Regions from separate parts of the Streptomyces sp. NPDC020681 genome, predicted to be linked through region 2. Evidence: riboswitches for the same ligand, from Rfam matches in the RefSeq annotation. Region 2 holds a riboswitch; the other holds the start of a gene.
What was found. Region 2 has a riboswitch for cyclic di-AMP ahead of ACH4YL_RS19630 (M23 family metallopeptidase). Riboswitches for the same ligand answer to the same signal wherever they lie in the genome.

Region 1 (7,347 bases), on a different contig from region 2:
GTACGGACTCACCTTCCCCATCGCCGAGTTCGTCGACTGCGCCGACTCCGCCGCCGAAGCGGCCCACCGCACCGGCTACCCGCTCGTCCTCAAGGCGATGCGGCTGGCCCACAAGACCGAGGCCGGCGGCGTGGCGCTGCACCTCGCCGACGAGCGGGCGCTGCGCGCCGCGTTCGCGCGGATGAGTGTCGCCACCGGGGCCGGGCGGTACGCCGTGGAGGCGATGGCGACCCCGCCGTACGCGGTCGAACTCATCGTCGGCGTACGGCGCGACCCCGCCTTCGGCCCCGTCGCGATGGTAGGCATCGGCGGTGTCACCGCCGAGCTGCTCGCCGACACAGCCCTCGCCCTCGCCCCGCTCACCCCCGGCCGCGCCCGTGAACTGCTGCTCTCGCTACGGCAAACACCGCTGCTCACGGGCTGGCGCGGCGCACCGCCCGTATGCCTGGACGCCGTGGCCGCCGCGCTCTGCGCAGTCGCGCAGGCAGCCGCCGAGCATCCCGAGCTTTCCGAGTTGGAGGTGAATCCGCTGCTCGTGCACCCCGGCGGCGCCATCGCGCTCGATGCCCACGGAGTGCTGGCGAGTCGGCCGCCAAGATCGGCTGTGTAGGGTGAGTCCGTGGCTAGAGTCCGGTTGAGCGTGGCGGAGCGGCGCGAAGAGCTGCTCACCGCCGCAGTCGAGCAGATCGAGGAGCACGGCGTGGCGGCCGTGCGGATCGCCGACGTCGCCACGGCTCTCGGCGTGAGCAACGCCCTGGTGCTGTACCACTTCTCGACCAAGGAGAAGCTCGTCGCCGCGGCCTTCACGCACGCCGCGGACGGCGATCTCGCCCATCTGCGCAAGCTGCTCGGCCGCCGCACATCCGCGCTCCGCCGGCTGCGGGCCGCCGTCCGCTGGTACGCGCCGACGGGCACGGCCAAGGGCTGGCGGCTGTGGATCGAGGGCTGGGCGGCCGCGCTGCGCGAACCGGTGCTCCGTGAGGTCGCGCGCGATCTCGACCAGCAGTGGAAGGCCGCGCTGACGGAGGTCATCGCGGAGGGCGCGGCCGACGGCGAGTTCCCGTGCGAGGATCCGGCGGCGGCGGCCTGGCGGCTGACCGCGTTCCTGGACGGCCTCGCCGTGCAGATGACCTCGTACGCCGGCTCGCTCTCGCGCGCCGCGATGCTCCAGTGGACGGACGAGGCGCTCGCTCGCGAACTCGGCCTGGACCGCGAGGCGTTGACCGCAGCCTCACGCTGACCCTCGTGCGCCGGGGCCCCTGCACCCGGCCATGCGTGACCCCCCATACTGGCACCTGTGTCGCACCTGTCGCAGCAGCAGACGGACCCCACGCCCCTTCGGCCCCTCGATTCTCCTGATTCCCCTCTCGATGTGCTGGTCGTCGGCGGCAGCGGCGTGGACACGGTCGTCCGTGTCGACTCGCTGCCCGTCCCGCTCGCCGACTCCTTCGGCGTCGGCCCGATCCACGAATGGCCCGGCCACACGGGCGGCAATGTGGCGCTGGGCTGCCGGGCCCTCGGCCTTGATGTCACACTCCTCGACTACATCGGCGACGACTGGCCCGGCCGCCAGGTCCAGGAGCGACTGGCCGCGGGCGGCGTCGAGTTCGAGCCGCTGATCTCTCCGGCCGGCACCCGCCGCGCGGTCAATCTGGTCGACCCCGCGGGCCGCCGGATGTCGTTCTACGACGGCCGCGACCCCGCCGAGCTGCGGATGCCGCGCGAGTTCTACCTCCCCCAACTGCGGCGGGCCCGCCATGTCCATCTCTCGATCGTGAACTTCGCGCGGTTCCTCTTCGACGACATCGAGGATCTCGGCATCCCGGTCTCCACCGATCTGCACGACTGGGACGGACTGGCCGACCACCACCGGGAGTTCGCGCTCCGCGCGGACCTGGTCTTCCTCAGCGCTGCGGGCGCGCGCGACCGCATAGCGTCGGTGATGCGGGAGATCCTGCGCGACGGACGGGCCCAGGCGGTGGTCGCGACGGCGGGCGCGGGCGGCTCGTATCTCCTCACCCGGGACGGCAGCACAACGCCGCGCCCGATCCCCGCAACGCTGCCGCCCGCACCGGTGGTGGACTCGACCGGCGCGGGCGACGCGTATGTCTGCGGATTTCTGTACGGCCGACTGTCCGGCCGCGACCTGGAGGACAGCGCCAGGCTCGGTGCGCTGGCGGGCGCGTACGCCTGCACGGGCGCGGGCAGCACGGCGCTGATCGGTCCGGAGGAACTACAGACAGCCAGGCCCTGACACCGCCGTCACAGCGGCAGCAGATTGGGACGCTTGGCCTCGACATGGTCGCCGGAGCTCTCGCCCCGCAGCCGCCGGCCGATCCACGGCACCAGGTGCTCGCGTGCCCAGTGGATGTCGTCACGGCGCACCTCGAGCGGTCCGCGCGGCGGCTGCGGCGGCCATGGCTGGTCCGGGTCGGCGGGCACGCCGAGTCCCAGCACCTGCGCGGCGCGCAGCGCGACGCGGGTGTGTCCTTCGGGCGACAGATGGAGTCGGTCGGGGTCCCAGGCCCGCCTGTCCTGGACGGACTTGAGCGACCACAGGTCGAGTACGGGGCAGTCGTAGCGGTCGGCGATGGCCCGTACGTGCGCGGTGTAGGTGGCGACCTTGCCGCGCAGATGGCGCAGCACGGGAACGCCGCGGGTGTCGAATCCGGTGGTCACCATGACGGTGCCGACCGCGCCGGTCAGGTCGGCGACCGCGCGCTCGAAGCGCTCGGCCACGTCGTCGGGGTCGGTTCCGGGGCGGATGATGTCGTTGCCGCCTGCGCAGAACGTCACCAGGTCGGGGGCGAGTTCCTTCGCCCTCGGCACCTGTTCCGAGACGATCTGGTCGAGGAGACGGCCGCGTACGGCGAGATTGGCGTACCTGAAGGAGTGTTCCGGCGTGCGGTCGTCGAGGAGGACCGCGAAGCGGTCGGCCCAGCCGACGTACGTCCCGTCCGGGCCCGGGTCGCCGACGCCCTCGGTGAAACTGTCACCGATCGCCGCGTACGACCCGAATGAGCCACTGTTCTCTGTTCTCGAATCGTCTGCCACAAGTCCTCATCTTTCCCTTACGGATGTGACCTACGCGACCGTAAGGAGGGGTTGACGAGGGGTGACGTTTGCCACCGGTCAAATCTCGTCCAAGGCGGAATAACGCCGAATCCCCTCGCGGCACCGCCGTGGCGCGAGGGGATTCGGGGCTTTCGTCCGGGGTCAGGTCCGGAGTCAGGCGCGGTTCAGGACCCGTTCAGGTCCCGTGCCGGTCCGGCGTCAGAGAGACACGCCGTGCTGGCGCAGGTAGGCCACCGGGTCGATGTCCGAGCCGTAGCCCGGGCTGGTCCGGATCTCGAAGTGCAGGTGCGGGCCCGTGGAGTTGCCGGTGGAGCCGGAGAGGCCGATCTGCTGCCCGCCGCTCACGCTCTGCCCGGAGGAGACCGAGAGGGAGGAGAGGTGGGCGTACTGCGAGTAGGTGCCGTCGCTGTGCTGGATGACCACCTCGTTGCCGTACGCGCCGGCCCAGCCGGCGGAGACGACGGTGCCCGGACCCACGGACTTGATCGTGGTGCCGGAGGCGGCCACGAAGTCGATGCCGGTGTGGTAGCCGCTGGACCACATGGCACCGGCCGTGCGGTAGGCGGTGCTGATGTTGACCGAGTCGAGCGGGGCGGTGAAGCCGTCACTGCTGGCCTGCGGGGCGCTGTTGGCGGTCTTCTCGGCCGCGGGCTTCTCGGCCTTGGGCTGCGCGGCCTTCTCGGAGCCGGAGTCCTTGGACGTGTCGGCCGAGGACTTCTCGCGGCTCTCCTTGCGCGGCTCGGGCTTGGCGTCGGGCTTGGCCTGAGGCTTGGCCTTCGCCTTGGCTCCGAGGGTGAGCTTGAGGCCCGGGTGGATCAGCGAGGGGTCCTCGCCGACGCTCTCCCGGTTGTCCTGGTACAGCTTCTTCCAGCCGCCGCGGACATCGTGCTCGGCGGCGATCTTGGAGAGATAGTCGCCGGCGACGACGCGGTACGTGGTGGGAGCCGCGGCCGGCTTCTTGGCCGCCGGGGCTGCGACCTTGTACGGGGCCGTGGCGGCCACTGCCTTCTCCGGGGCGGCGGCGGGTGCGGCCTTGTCGGCCGCGTGGGCGCCGGCGGCGCTCATGAGCGGGATGGCGATCGCGGCGCTGCCGGTGCCGGCGGCGACGACGGTGCGCGTGAGCGGACTGGTCTTGGGACGGCGATGCTTACCCTTTGCGGGCATGGCGCTTTCCTCTCCGGCGCCTACGAGGTGAGCTGTCGGGTTCGGGCTGGAGATGCCCGGCCGCGCAACTGCGCGACTTGACCCCGAGCCGTCCGGAATTCCGGAATCGGCGTACTACCTGGGTCCCCCGCTCCTGCCACGCGTGGGTGGGTTCGAATTCCGGGCGGCGGCAGGATTAGGCGGTCCGTCCGGATTGCCGTGACGTTAAGCGAGCCGCGCCGAGCGGAACAAGTCACTCCTTTTGCCGATCAACGGCCAGTCGGGAAACCACCGGAGAATTCCGGTCACACTCCGTGAATCAATGATCTTGAGTGTCCGTCTGGCGTGCGGAATTCCGCTTTGTGCGACCGCCACACACCGTCACGAATATGATCCTGCTCACGCGCCATACCCCATCTCCCTTGTAGACGGGGCACGTTATACCGAATCATCCAATTCGGACAGAAGGGCCAGAAGAGTCAATTAGCGGCGATCGCTCTCACTTGCTTCCCAATTCCGGCCAATGACGCAGGAATTTCACCGAGACCGCCAGCTATAGAACCCTTTAGTCCGATATGCGCCGCAGCCGGATGACCGTCGCGTCCAGGTCGCCCTTGAGTCCGGTGTGCAGCCCGTGGTGCAGCAGGACAGAGCCGCGGTGTACGGCTCCGGTGTCCAGGCACTCGTACGCGGCCGCCGGGTCGATGCCGCGCAGCCTCAGCCGCGGCGGCCGCTCGCCGTAGTGCTGCGCCTGCAGCAGCGCGAGCACAACGGTCTCGGCACCGCGCACGTACTGCACGGCGCTGAGTCCGCCGTCCGGCGCGCGCAGCCGGTGCAGCTCGCCGTGCTGCACCAGCGGCCTGATCTTCTTGTAGAGCTCCACCCAGTCGCGCGCCTCCGCCAGCTCCTCATCCGTCCACTCGGTGAGGTCGCCGCCGACGCCGAGCACTCCGGCCATCGCGCTGACAAAGCGGAAGCCGAGCGTGCTGACGCGACTGTTCAGCTGGACATTGGGGCTGTCGGTGACCCATGCGGCCATGACCCGCGCCGGATGGATCTGGGTGAAGCCGTGCTGGATGGCGAGCCGGTCCAGCGGATCGGTGTTGTCCGAGGTCCACACCTGATCGGTCCGGGAGAGGATTCCCAGGTCGATCCGGCCGCCACCGCCGGAGCAGGACTCGAAGGCCACCTGCGGGTGCGCGGCCCGCAGCCGGTCGAGCAGCGCGTACAGCGCGTCCACATGCTCGACCCACAGCTTCTGCGGATACTCCTGGCCTGGCCAGCCCGCGTCCGTGAAGCAGCGGTTGAAGTCCCATTTCACATAGTCGATCGGCGCGCTGCTCAGCAGCCCGTCGAGCTGCTCCCACAGGTAGTCCTGGACGTCCTGGCGGGCGAGGTTGAGCACGAGCTGGTTGCGGAACTCGGTCCTGGCACGGCCGGGGTGGTGCTGCACCCAGTCGGGATGTGCGCGGTAGAGATCGCTGTCGGCGTTGACCATCTCCGGCTCGACCCAGATGCCGAACTGCATGCCGAGTGCGTGCACGTCGTCGGCGAGCGGCTTGAGACCGTTCGGAAAGCGTTCCGGGTTCGGCGTCCAGTCGCCGAGCCCGGCGCGGTCGCTGACGCGCCGGCCGAACCAGGCGTCGTCCACGACGAACAACTCCACACCCATGGCCGCGGCGCGCTGCGCGAGCGCGCGCTGCTGCTCCTCCGAGATGTCGAAGCCGGTGGCCTCCCAGGAGTTGTAGAGCACGGGCCGGTCGGCCGTCGCGTCCGGGACGACATGCGCCAGCTGCCAGGCGTGCCAGGCCCGGCTGGCTCCGCCGAATCCGTCGCGGCTCCACAGCCCGGCGAAGACCGGAGAGGTGTAGGACTGGCCGGGCGCGAGCCGCAGCAGGCCCGAGTCGTCGTATCCGGCGCCGCCGGTGATCTGCACCAGGCCGTCGGGCAGCTGCTGGACGGAGATCCGCCAGGACCCGGACCAGCCGAGCGCGCAGCCGTAGACCTCGCCGTCCTCCTCGGTGGCACCGTCCGCGTCGAGCGCGACCCAGGGCAGATGCTGGTGCCCGGTGTGGCCGCGGCGGCTGCCGATGACCTTCTCGCCGTACGTCAGCTCCGACCGTACGAGCAGTGATTCGGCCGCCCATCGGCCGTGCAGCTGGCTGAGCCGCCAGCCGTCCCGCTGCGGCAGCGTCCAGGCGGCGGCATCCGCGCGCAGCAGTTCAAGATCGGCGCCCTGGCCCTCGTGGGCCACGGTGACCCAGCGCTCGATCACATCGAAGTCGTCACGCATCCGGTGGTGGAGGGTGAGCCCGAGGCCGTGCACGGCGTCGGTGAAGCGCAGCCGCAGTACGTCGCCGTCGACCGCGGCGTCCGCGAACGTCCACTCGGTGCCGCGCACTTCACTCGTTCGGACGGAGAGCGACGGGCGCACGAAGCGGGGTCCGCCCTCGACCGGGTACTCCTCGTGGCCGTCGAGCTGTGACTCGAAGGGCCAGTACGGCGGCGGGCCCTCGGACGCGAGCGCTTCTGCATCGGCCGCCGAGATCCGCGGGCCCCAGTGGAGATGGAGCAGCTCATCGCCGTCGGTGAGATGAAAGGCATAGCTGCTCATCGGTCCGGACAGAACCCACGTACGCCCCTTGCCAACAGTCTCGATCATCCCGACCCCTCAGATACTCACAGGTCCGCACAGGCCCGCACATCATCCGACAGAGACCACTGCCTGTGCAACGCACTTGAGGGGGCCGAACCGAGATGATTGCCCGAGGAACCAATGTCGTATCGTCGACAACACGCCATCGTCGGCGACCGCGCCGACAGCAGTCACCCCAGGAGCCCTTGTGACGCAGCAGCTGCCGCAGGTCCCGTCGACGGAACCCGAGCTGGCCGGGGTGCGAAACTTCCGGGACGTGGGCGGACTGCCGACCGCGGACGGCCGGCAGGTGCGGTACGGACGGCTCTTCCGCAGCGGACATCTGGCACACGCCACCGAGAGCGACGCCTCGTTTCTGGCCACGCTGCGCCTGCACACGATCTTCGACTTCCGCAATGCGGCGGACATGCGGCTGGAGGGCCCGGACGTCGAGCTGCCCGGCGTACGCAATGTGAATCTGCCGCTCACCGACC
Region 2 (7,347 bases):
GCACGTCCTCGCCCTTGAGGAAGCGCTGGCAGCGGACGCCGCCCGTGGCCCGGCCCTTGCGCGGATACTGGTCGAACGGCGTGAGCTTCACCGTCGTCACCGAGTCGTCCAGCGCGCCGGTCGAACCCGCTGCTGTGAAGACCACCGCATCCCGCGCCGGATCGACCGCGGTGAACGAGATCACCTGCGCGCCCTCCGAGAGCTTGATGCCGGCCATGCCGCCCGCCGCCCGGCCCTGCGGCCGCACCTGAGAGGCCTGGTAACGGAGCAACTGGGCGTCGGAGGCGATGAAGACCAGGTCCTCCTCGCCCGTACGCAGCTCGACACCGCCGACGATCCGGTCACCGTCCTTCAGCGTGATGACCTCCAACTCGTCCTTGTTCGCCGGGAAGTCGGGCACCACGCGCTTGACGACACCCTGCAGGGTGCCGAGCGCCAGGCCCGGCGAGGACTCGTCGAGCGTGGTGAGGCAGATCACCGACTCGTCCGCCTCCAGTGACAGGAACTCCGAAAGCGGCGCTCCGCCCGAGAGGTTGGGCGCGGACGCGGTGTCCGGGAGCTGCGGCAGATCGATCACCGAGATCCGCAGCAGCCGCCCGTCCGAGGTGACGGCGCCGACCTCGCCGCGCTGTGTCGCCGGCACGGCCGAGACGATCACATCGTGCTTGGTGCGCTTGTCGGTCTCCGTCAGCTGGGCCTCGGCCGTGGCCGTACGCGCCAGCAGACCGGTCGACGACAGCAGCACCCGGCACGGGTCGTCCGCGACCTGCAGCGCCGCCGTGGCCACCGGCGTGCCCGCCGACTCCAGCAGCACGGTCCGCCGATCGGTGCCGAACTTCTTGGCCACCGCGGCCAGTTCGCCCGAGACCAGCTTCCGCAGCTCGGCGTCGGACTCCAGGATCCGGGTCAGCTCGGCGATCTCCGTGTTCAGCCGGTCGCGCTCGCTCTCCAGCTCCAGGCGGTCGAACTTGGTCAGCCGGCGCAGCGGCGTGTCCAGGATGTACTGCGTCTGGATCTCGCTGAGCGAGAAGTGCTCGATCAGCCGCCGCTTCGCCTCCGCGGAGTTCTCACTCGACCGGATGAGGCGGATGACCTCGTCGATGTCGAGCAGCGCGACGAGCAGGCCCTCGACCAGATGCAGCCGGTCGCTCCGCTTGCTCCGCCGGAACTCGCTGCGCCGCCGCACCACCTCGAAGCGGTGGTCGAGATAGACCTCCAGCAGCTCCTTCAGGCCCAGCGTCAGCGGCTGGCCGTCCACCAGCGCCACGTTGTTGATGCCGAAGGACTCCTCCATCGGCGTCAACTTGTACAGCTGCTCCAGAACGGCCTCCGGAATGAAGCCGTTCTTGATCTCGATGACCAGACGCAGGCCGTGCGAGCGGTCGGTGAGGTCCTTGACGTCCGCGATGCCCTGGAGCTTCTTGCTGGAGACCAGGTCCTTGATCTTCGCGATCACCTTCTCCGGGCCCACGGTGAACGGCAGTTCGGTGACGACCAGACCCTTACGGCGCGCCGTGACGTTCTCCACGGCCACGGTGGCCCGGATCTTGAAGGTGCCGCGGCCGGTCTCGTACGCGTCCTTGATGCCGGCGAGGCCCACGATCCGGCCGCCGGTCGGCAGGTCGGGCCCGGGGACCAGGCGCATCAGCGTCTCGAGGTCCGCGCCGGGGTGCTTGATCAGATGGCGGGCAGCGGCGATCACCTCGCCGAGATTGTGCGGCGGCATATTGGTGGCCATGCCGACCGCGATTCCGGACGCGCCGTTGACCAGCAGGTTCGGGAAGGCCGCGGGAAGCGCGACGGGCTCGCGCTCCTGGCCGTCGTAGTTCGGTGAGAAGTCGACGGTGTCCTCGTCGATCGACTCCGTCATCAGCGACGTCGCGTCGGCCATCCGGCACTCGGTGTAACGCATCGCGGCCGGCGGGTCGTCATTGCCGAGCGAACCGAAGTTGCCGTGGCCGTCGACCAGCGGGAGGCGCATCGAGAACGGCTGTGCCATGCGCACCAGCGCGTCATAGATCGACGCGTCGCCGTGCGGGTGCAGCTTGCCCATCACCTCGCCGACGACGCGGGCGCACTTCACATAGCCGCGGTCGGGGCGCACCCCCATCTCGTTCATCTGGTACACGATGCGGCGGTGCACGGGCTTCATGCCGTCGCGGGCGTCCGGCAGGGCTCGCGAGTAGATCACGGAGTACGCGTACTCGAGGAAGGAGCCCTGCATCTCGTCGACGACGTCGATGTCGAGGATCCGCTCCTCGAAGTCGTCGGGCGGCGGGGTCTTCGTGCTGCGGCGGGCCATCGCGGCTGCTGCTCCTTCACGTACCGGATCTGGATCTGACGCCGACCATTGTGGACCGTCCCACTGACAACGTGGACCACGACCCGGGAACAACGCCGATCACGGCCCTGGAACTTCGCCAGGTGTCAGCACGCTTGCATACAGTGGCAGCACTCTCTGTATCGCGATCGAAGGGACGTACATGCCCATGGGTCACACGGCCACAGCGCAGGCCGGTTCCGGCGGCCTGACAGCGACAGAGCACCGGCTGGCCAACGGCCTGCGCGTGGTGCTCTCGGAGGACCACCTGACCCCGGTCGCCGCGGTCTGCCTCTGGTACGACGTCGGCTCGCGCCACGAGGTCAAGGGCCGTACGGGGCTCGCCCACCTCTTCGAGCACTTGATGTTCCAGGGCTCGGCCCAGGTGAAGGGGAACGGCCACTTCGAGCTGGTGCAGGGCGCCGGCGGTTCGCTGAACGGCACCACCAGCTTCGAGCGCACCAACTACTTCGAGACGATGCCCACCCACCAGCTGGAGCTCGCGCTCTGGCTGGAGGCCGACCGCATGGGCTCGCTGCTCGCCGCCCTCGACGACGAGTCGATGGAGAACCAGCGCGACGTCGTCAAGAACGAGCGCCGCCAGCGATACGACAACGTCCCGTACGGCACGGCGTTCGAGCGGCTGACCGCGCTCGCCTACCCCGAGGGCCACCCGTACCACCACACGCCGATCGGCTCGATGGCGGACCTGGACGCGGCCACTCTCGAGGACGCCCGCGCCTTCTTCCGTACCTACTACGCGCCGAACAACGCTGTACTCTCCGTGGTCGGCGACATCGACCCGGAGCAGACGCTCGCCTGGATCGAGACGTACTTCGGCTCCATCCCGTCCCACGACGGCAAGCAGCCGCCGCGCGACGGCTCGCTGCCGGTCACCATCGGCGAGCAGCTGCGCGAGGTCATCGAGGAGGAGGTCCCGGCCCGCGCGCTGATGGCCGCCTACCGCCTGCCGCACGACGGCACCCGCGAGTGCGACGCGGCCGACCTCGCCCTCACCGTCCTCGGCGGCGGAGAGTCCTCCCGGCTGCACAACCGTCTGGTGCGCCGCGACCAGACCGCCGTCGCCGCCGGATTCGGTCTGCTGCGCCTCGCCGGCGCTCCCTCGCTCGGCTGGCTCGACGTCAAGACGTCCGGCGGCGTCGAGGTCCCGCAGATCGAGGCCGCGGTCGACGAGGAGCTGGCGCGGTTCGCCGCCGAAGGTCCGACGCCCGAGGAGATGGAGCGCGCGCAGGCGCAGTTGGAGCGCGAGTGGCTGGACCGGCTCGGCACGGTCGCGGGCCGCGCGGACGAACTGTGCAGGTACGCCGTGCTGTTCGGCGACCCGCAGCTGGCGCTGACCGCAGTCCAGTGTGTCCTCGACGTCACCGCCGAGGAGGTGCAGGCCGTCGCCGAGGCGCGGCTGCGCCCGGACAACAGGGCGGTGCTGGTCTACGAACCGGTGGCGGGCTCCGAGAACGGCGACGTCAGCGACGAAGACGTCAGCAACGAAGAGGAAGAGGCGGACCAGTGAGCGACGCTGCCGTGACCATGGACTTCCACCCGCAGCCGACGGCCGGACCCGCCCGGCCCTGGGCCTTTCCCGCCCCCGACCGCGGCACGCTGGACAACGGCCTGACGGTGCTGCGCTGCCACCGCCCCGGCCAGCAGGTCGTGGCCGTCGAGCTCTCGCTCGACGCACCGCTCGACGCCGAGCCGGACGGCCTCGACGGCGTCGCCACGATCATGGCCCGCGCCCTGTCGGAGGGCACCGACAAGCACTCGGCCGAGGAGTTCGCCGCCGAGCTGGAGCGCTGCGGCGCCACGCTCGACGCGCACGCCGACCACCCCGGCGTCCGGGTCTCGTTGGAGGTCCCGGTCTCCCGGCTGCCGAAGGCGCTCGGTCTGCTCGCCGACGCGCTGCGGGCACCCGCCTTCGCCGACAGCGAGATCGATCGGCTGGTCAAGAACCGGCTGGACGAGATCCCGCACGAGGCGGCCAATCCGGCCCGGCGTGCCGCCAAGGAGCTTTCCAAGGAGCTCTTCCCGTCCGCGCTGCGGATGTCGCGCCCGCGCCAGGGCACCGAAGAGACCGTGGCGCGGATCGACTCCGCGTCCGTACGGGCCTTCTACGAGGCGCATGTCCGGCCCGCCACCGCCACCGCGGTGATCGTCGGCGACCTCACCGGAGTCGATCTCGACGCCGTGCTCGCGGACAGCCTGGGCGCCTGGACGGGCGACAAGGCATCGCCGCGGCCCGTACCGCAGATCTCCGCCGACGACACCGGCCGCGTGGTCATCGTGGACCGCCCGGGTGCCGTGCAGACGCAGCTGCTGATCGGCCGCGTCGGCCCGGACCGCCACGACAGCGTCTGGCCGGCCCAGGTGATCGGCGCGTACTGCCTCGGCGGCACGCTCACCTCCCGGCTCGACCGCGTGCTGCGCGAGGAGAAGGGCTACACCTACGGCGTACGGGCCTTCGGCCAGGTGCTGCGCTCGGCTCCGGACGGCTCCGGCGCGTCCATGCTCGCCATCAGCGGCTCCGTGGACACGCCCAACACCGGACCGGCGCTGGACGACCTCTGGAAGGTGCTGCGCACGCTCGCGGCCGAGGGGCTGACCGACGCGGAGCGCGATGTCGCCGTGCAGAACCTGGTCGGCGTCGCGCCGCTGAAGTACGAGACGGCGGCGTCCGTCGCGAGCACGCTGTCCGACCAGGTCGAGCAGCATCTGCCGGACGACTTCCAGGCGCAGCTGTATGTGCGGCTGGCGGACACCGGCACCGTGGAGGCGACGGCCGCGGCCGTGAGCGCCTTCCCGGTGGACCGGCTGGTCACTGTGCTCGTCGGTGACGCCTCGAAGATCGAGGAGCCCGTCAGGGCGCTCGGCATCGGCGAAGTGACCGTCGTCACGGGCTGATCGGGCACCTCGCGCCGTTCGATGCAAGGCCGATCGAGGCGAACAACTTCACAACGAAGAACGGAACCCCGGCGTCCACCCGACGCCGGGGTTCCGTCATTTGCCCCTTTTGTAGCGGTGGTGCCTGTCTGTCCTGTGGCATGCGTGACAAACGGGGCTGACTTTTTGGTGATGGGAAGTTGATCCGTTTAGCGTCGGTCGGGCTGTCCGCCAGTAGCCCGCCGCATCCGCGGCACGGGCAGCCATCGCCGAGTCCCCGTCAGGCGCGAGCCTGGGGAGCCGGGGACCCACATGAAGTCCCTGGGGTGAATCGGACGCCTTCGCACTCGTGTGAAGGGGCCCGTAGGAGACCTTCCTGCTCCGAACCCGTCAGCTAACCCGGTAGGCGAGAAGGAAGGAAAGGACCAGCCACTTCATGGCGTTCACCCGTGCCACCGGGAAACACCGTGCCCCCAGCCGGATGTCGCGCAAGAGCGCGAACATCGCCGGCGTTGCGGCTCTCACCACCACCGGCGTCATCGGAGCCATCGCTTCTCCGGCCTTCGCCGCCGAGACCGCTGCCGCGCCCGCCGCGGCCACCGTCACCGACTCCGGTCCCACCCAGGTCGTCGGCTCCGCGTCGCTCGCCGCCCAGATCGCCGAGCAGGCCGAGGCCCAGGAGCGCGAGGCCGCCGAGGCCCGCGCCAGGGCGAAGGCCGCCGCCGAGGCGAAGCGCAAGGCCGAGGCCCGTGCCAAGGAGATCCGCGAGGCCAAGGAGCACGCCGCCCGTGAGGCCGAGCGCAAGCGCCTCAACGCCTTCCGGCTCCCCGTCGCCGGTTCGCACGTCACCACCGGCTACAAGGCCGGCGGTTCGCTCTGGTCCTCCGGCAGCCACTCCGGCGTCGACTTCCGTGCCGCGTCCGGCAGTTCGGTTGTGGCCGTCGGCGCGGGCACCGTGGTCGAGGCAGGCTGGGGCGGCGCGTACGGCAACAACATCGTGCTCCGGATGAAGGACGGCTCGTACACGCAGTACGGCCACCTGTCCTCCATCAGCGTCTCCGTCGGGCAGAGCGTCGCCGCGGGCCAGCGGATCGGTCTCTCGGGCTCGACCGGCAACTCCACCGGGCCGCACCTCCACTTCGAGGTCCGCACCACCCCCGAGTACGGCTCGGACATCAACCCGGTCGCGTACCTGCGCGCGCACGGCGTGAACGTCTGACCCCCTTGCGACGCGTCTGTTCCCGCGCACACACCGAAGGCCCCGGCCCCTCGCCGGGGCCTTCGGCGTTTGGGGCCTCCTGGCCAAAAGATATCCATGGATTCCGGCCTGCCATCGGAAAATGCGGCTCACTGCAATAGAGTCACTGAACAGACGTCAATCGGCTGCGTTTCGCGCGGATTAAAGCGGAGGTTCGGTCATGCGCATTCCCGCGCACTCGGTATGTACGGCGATCCGCGACGACATCGTCTCCGGTGTATTCGAGCGCGGCAGCCGGCTCACCGAGGAGCAGCTGGCCCGCCGCTACGGCGTCTCCCGCGTCCCGGTCCGCGAGGCCCTGCGCACCCTGGAGTCCGAGGGCTTCGTCACCACGCGCCGGCATGCCGGCGCGTGCGTCGCCGAGCCCACCGAGCAGGAGGCCGCCGACCTGCTGGACATCCGGATGCTGCTGGAACCGCTGGGCGCGGCGCGGGCCGCGCAGCGGCGCACCGAGGCGCATCTCAAGGTGCTGCGTGGCCTGGTCAGGCTGGGGCAGGAGCGGGCCAGACGCGGCCAGGGCGAGGACCTGCGCTCACTGGGCGGCTGGTTCCACGAGACGCTCGCCCAGGCGTCCGGCAGTCCGGGTCTGATCGCCCTGCTCACCCAGCTGCGGCACAAGATCGCCTGGATGTACTCCGTGGAGCAGCCGGCCAAGCCGGTGGAGTCCTGGGCCGAGCACGGCGCGATCGTGGACGCCGTGGCGCGCGGCGACGTGGAACGGGCGCGGGCGCTGGCCACGTTGCACACCGAGCGTGCGACGGCCGCGCACCGGCTGCGGATCCCCGAGCGGGTGAGGACTTCGCAACATGCCGTAAACACCTCCAGCGTCCGCAATTAACCATCGCGCCGTATACAAAGGGAAGCAATTCGCGGC

Region 1: it holds a riboswitch for cyclic di-AMP, as region 2 does, so the genes downstream of both, ACH4YL_RS11855 (peptidoglycan DD-metalloendopeptidase family protein) here and ACH4YL_RS19630 (M23 family metallopeptidase) in region 2, are expected to answer to the same signal.

The regions. Positions count from the first base shown of each region.
Region 1 is NZ_JBIRTX010000004.1:374,403-381,749, reverse strand. Features, by position in the region: gene ACH4YL_RS11875 (acetate--CoA ligase family protein) at 1-610, shown strand, start outside; gene ACH4YL_RS11870 (TetR/AcrR family transcriptional regulator) at 620-1,240, shown strand; gene ACH4YL_RS11865 (carbohydrate kinase family protein) at 1,376-2,254, shown strand; gene ACH4YL_RS11860 (SGNH/GDSL hydrolase family protein) at 2,263-3,054, opposite strand; gene ACH4YL_RS11855 (peptidoglycan DD-metalloendopeptidase family protein) at 3,274-4,239, opposite strand; cyclic di-AMP (ydaO/yuaA leader) riboswitch at 4,242-4,398, opposite strand; gene ACH4YL_RS11850 (alpha-galactosidase) at 4,784-6,880, opposite strand; gene ACH4YL_RS11845 (tyrosine-protein phosphatase) at 7,062-7,347, shown strand, end outside.
Region 2 is NZ_JBIRTX010000007.1:297,302-304,648, reverse strand. Features, by position in the region: gene ACH4YL_RS19645 (DNA topoisomerase (ATP-hydrolyzing) subunit A) at 1-2,302, opposite strand, end outside; gene ACH4YL_RS19640 (M16 family metallopeptidase) at 2,484-3,851, shown strand; gene ACH4YL_RS19635 (M16 family metallopeptidase) at 3,848-5,236, shown strand; cyclic di-AMP (ydaO/yuaA leader) riboswitch at 5,473-5,639, shown strand; gene ACH4YL_RS19630 (M23 family metallopeptidase) at 5,652-6,434, shown strand; gene ACH4YL_RS19625 (GntR family transcriptional regulator) at 6,634-7,311, shown strand.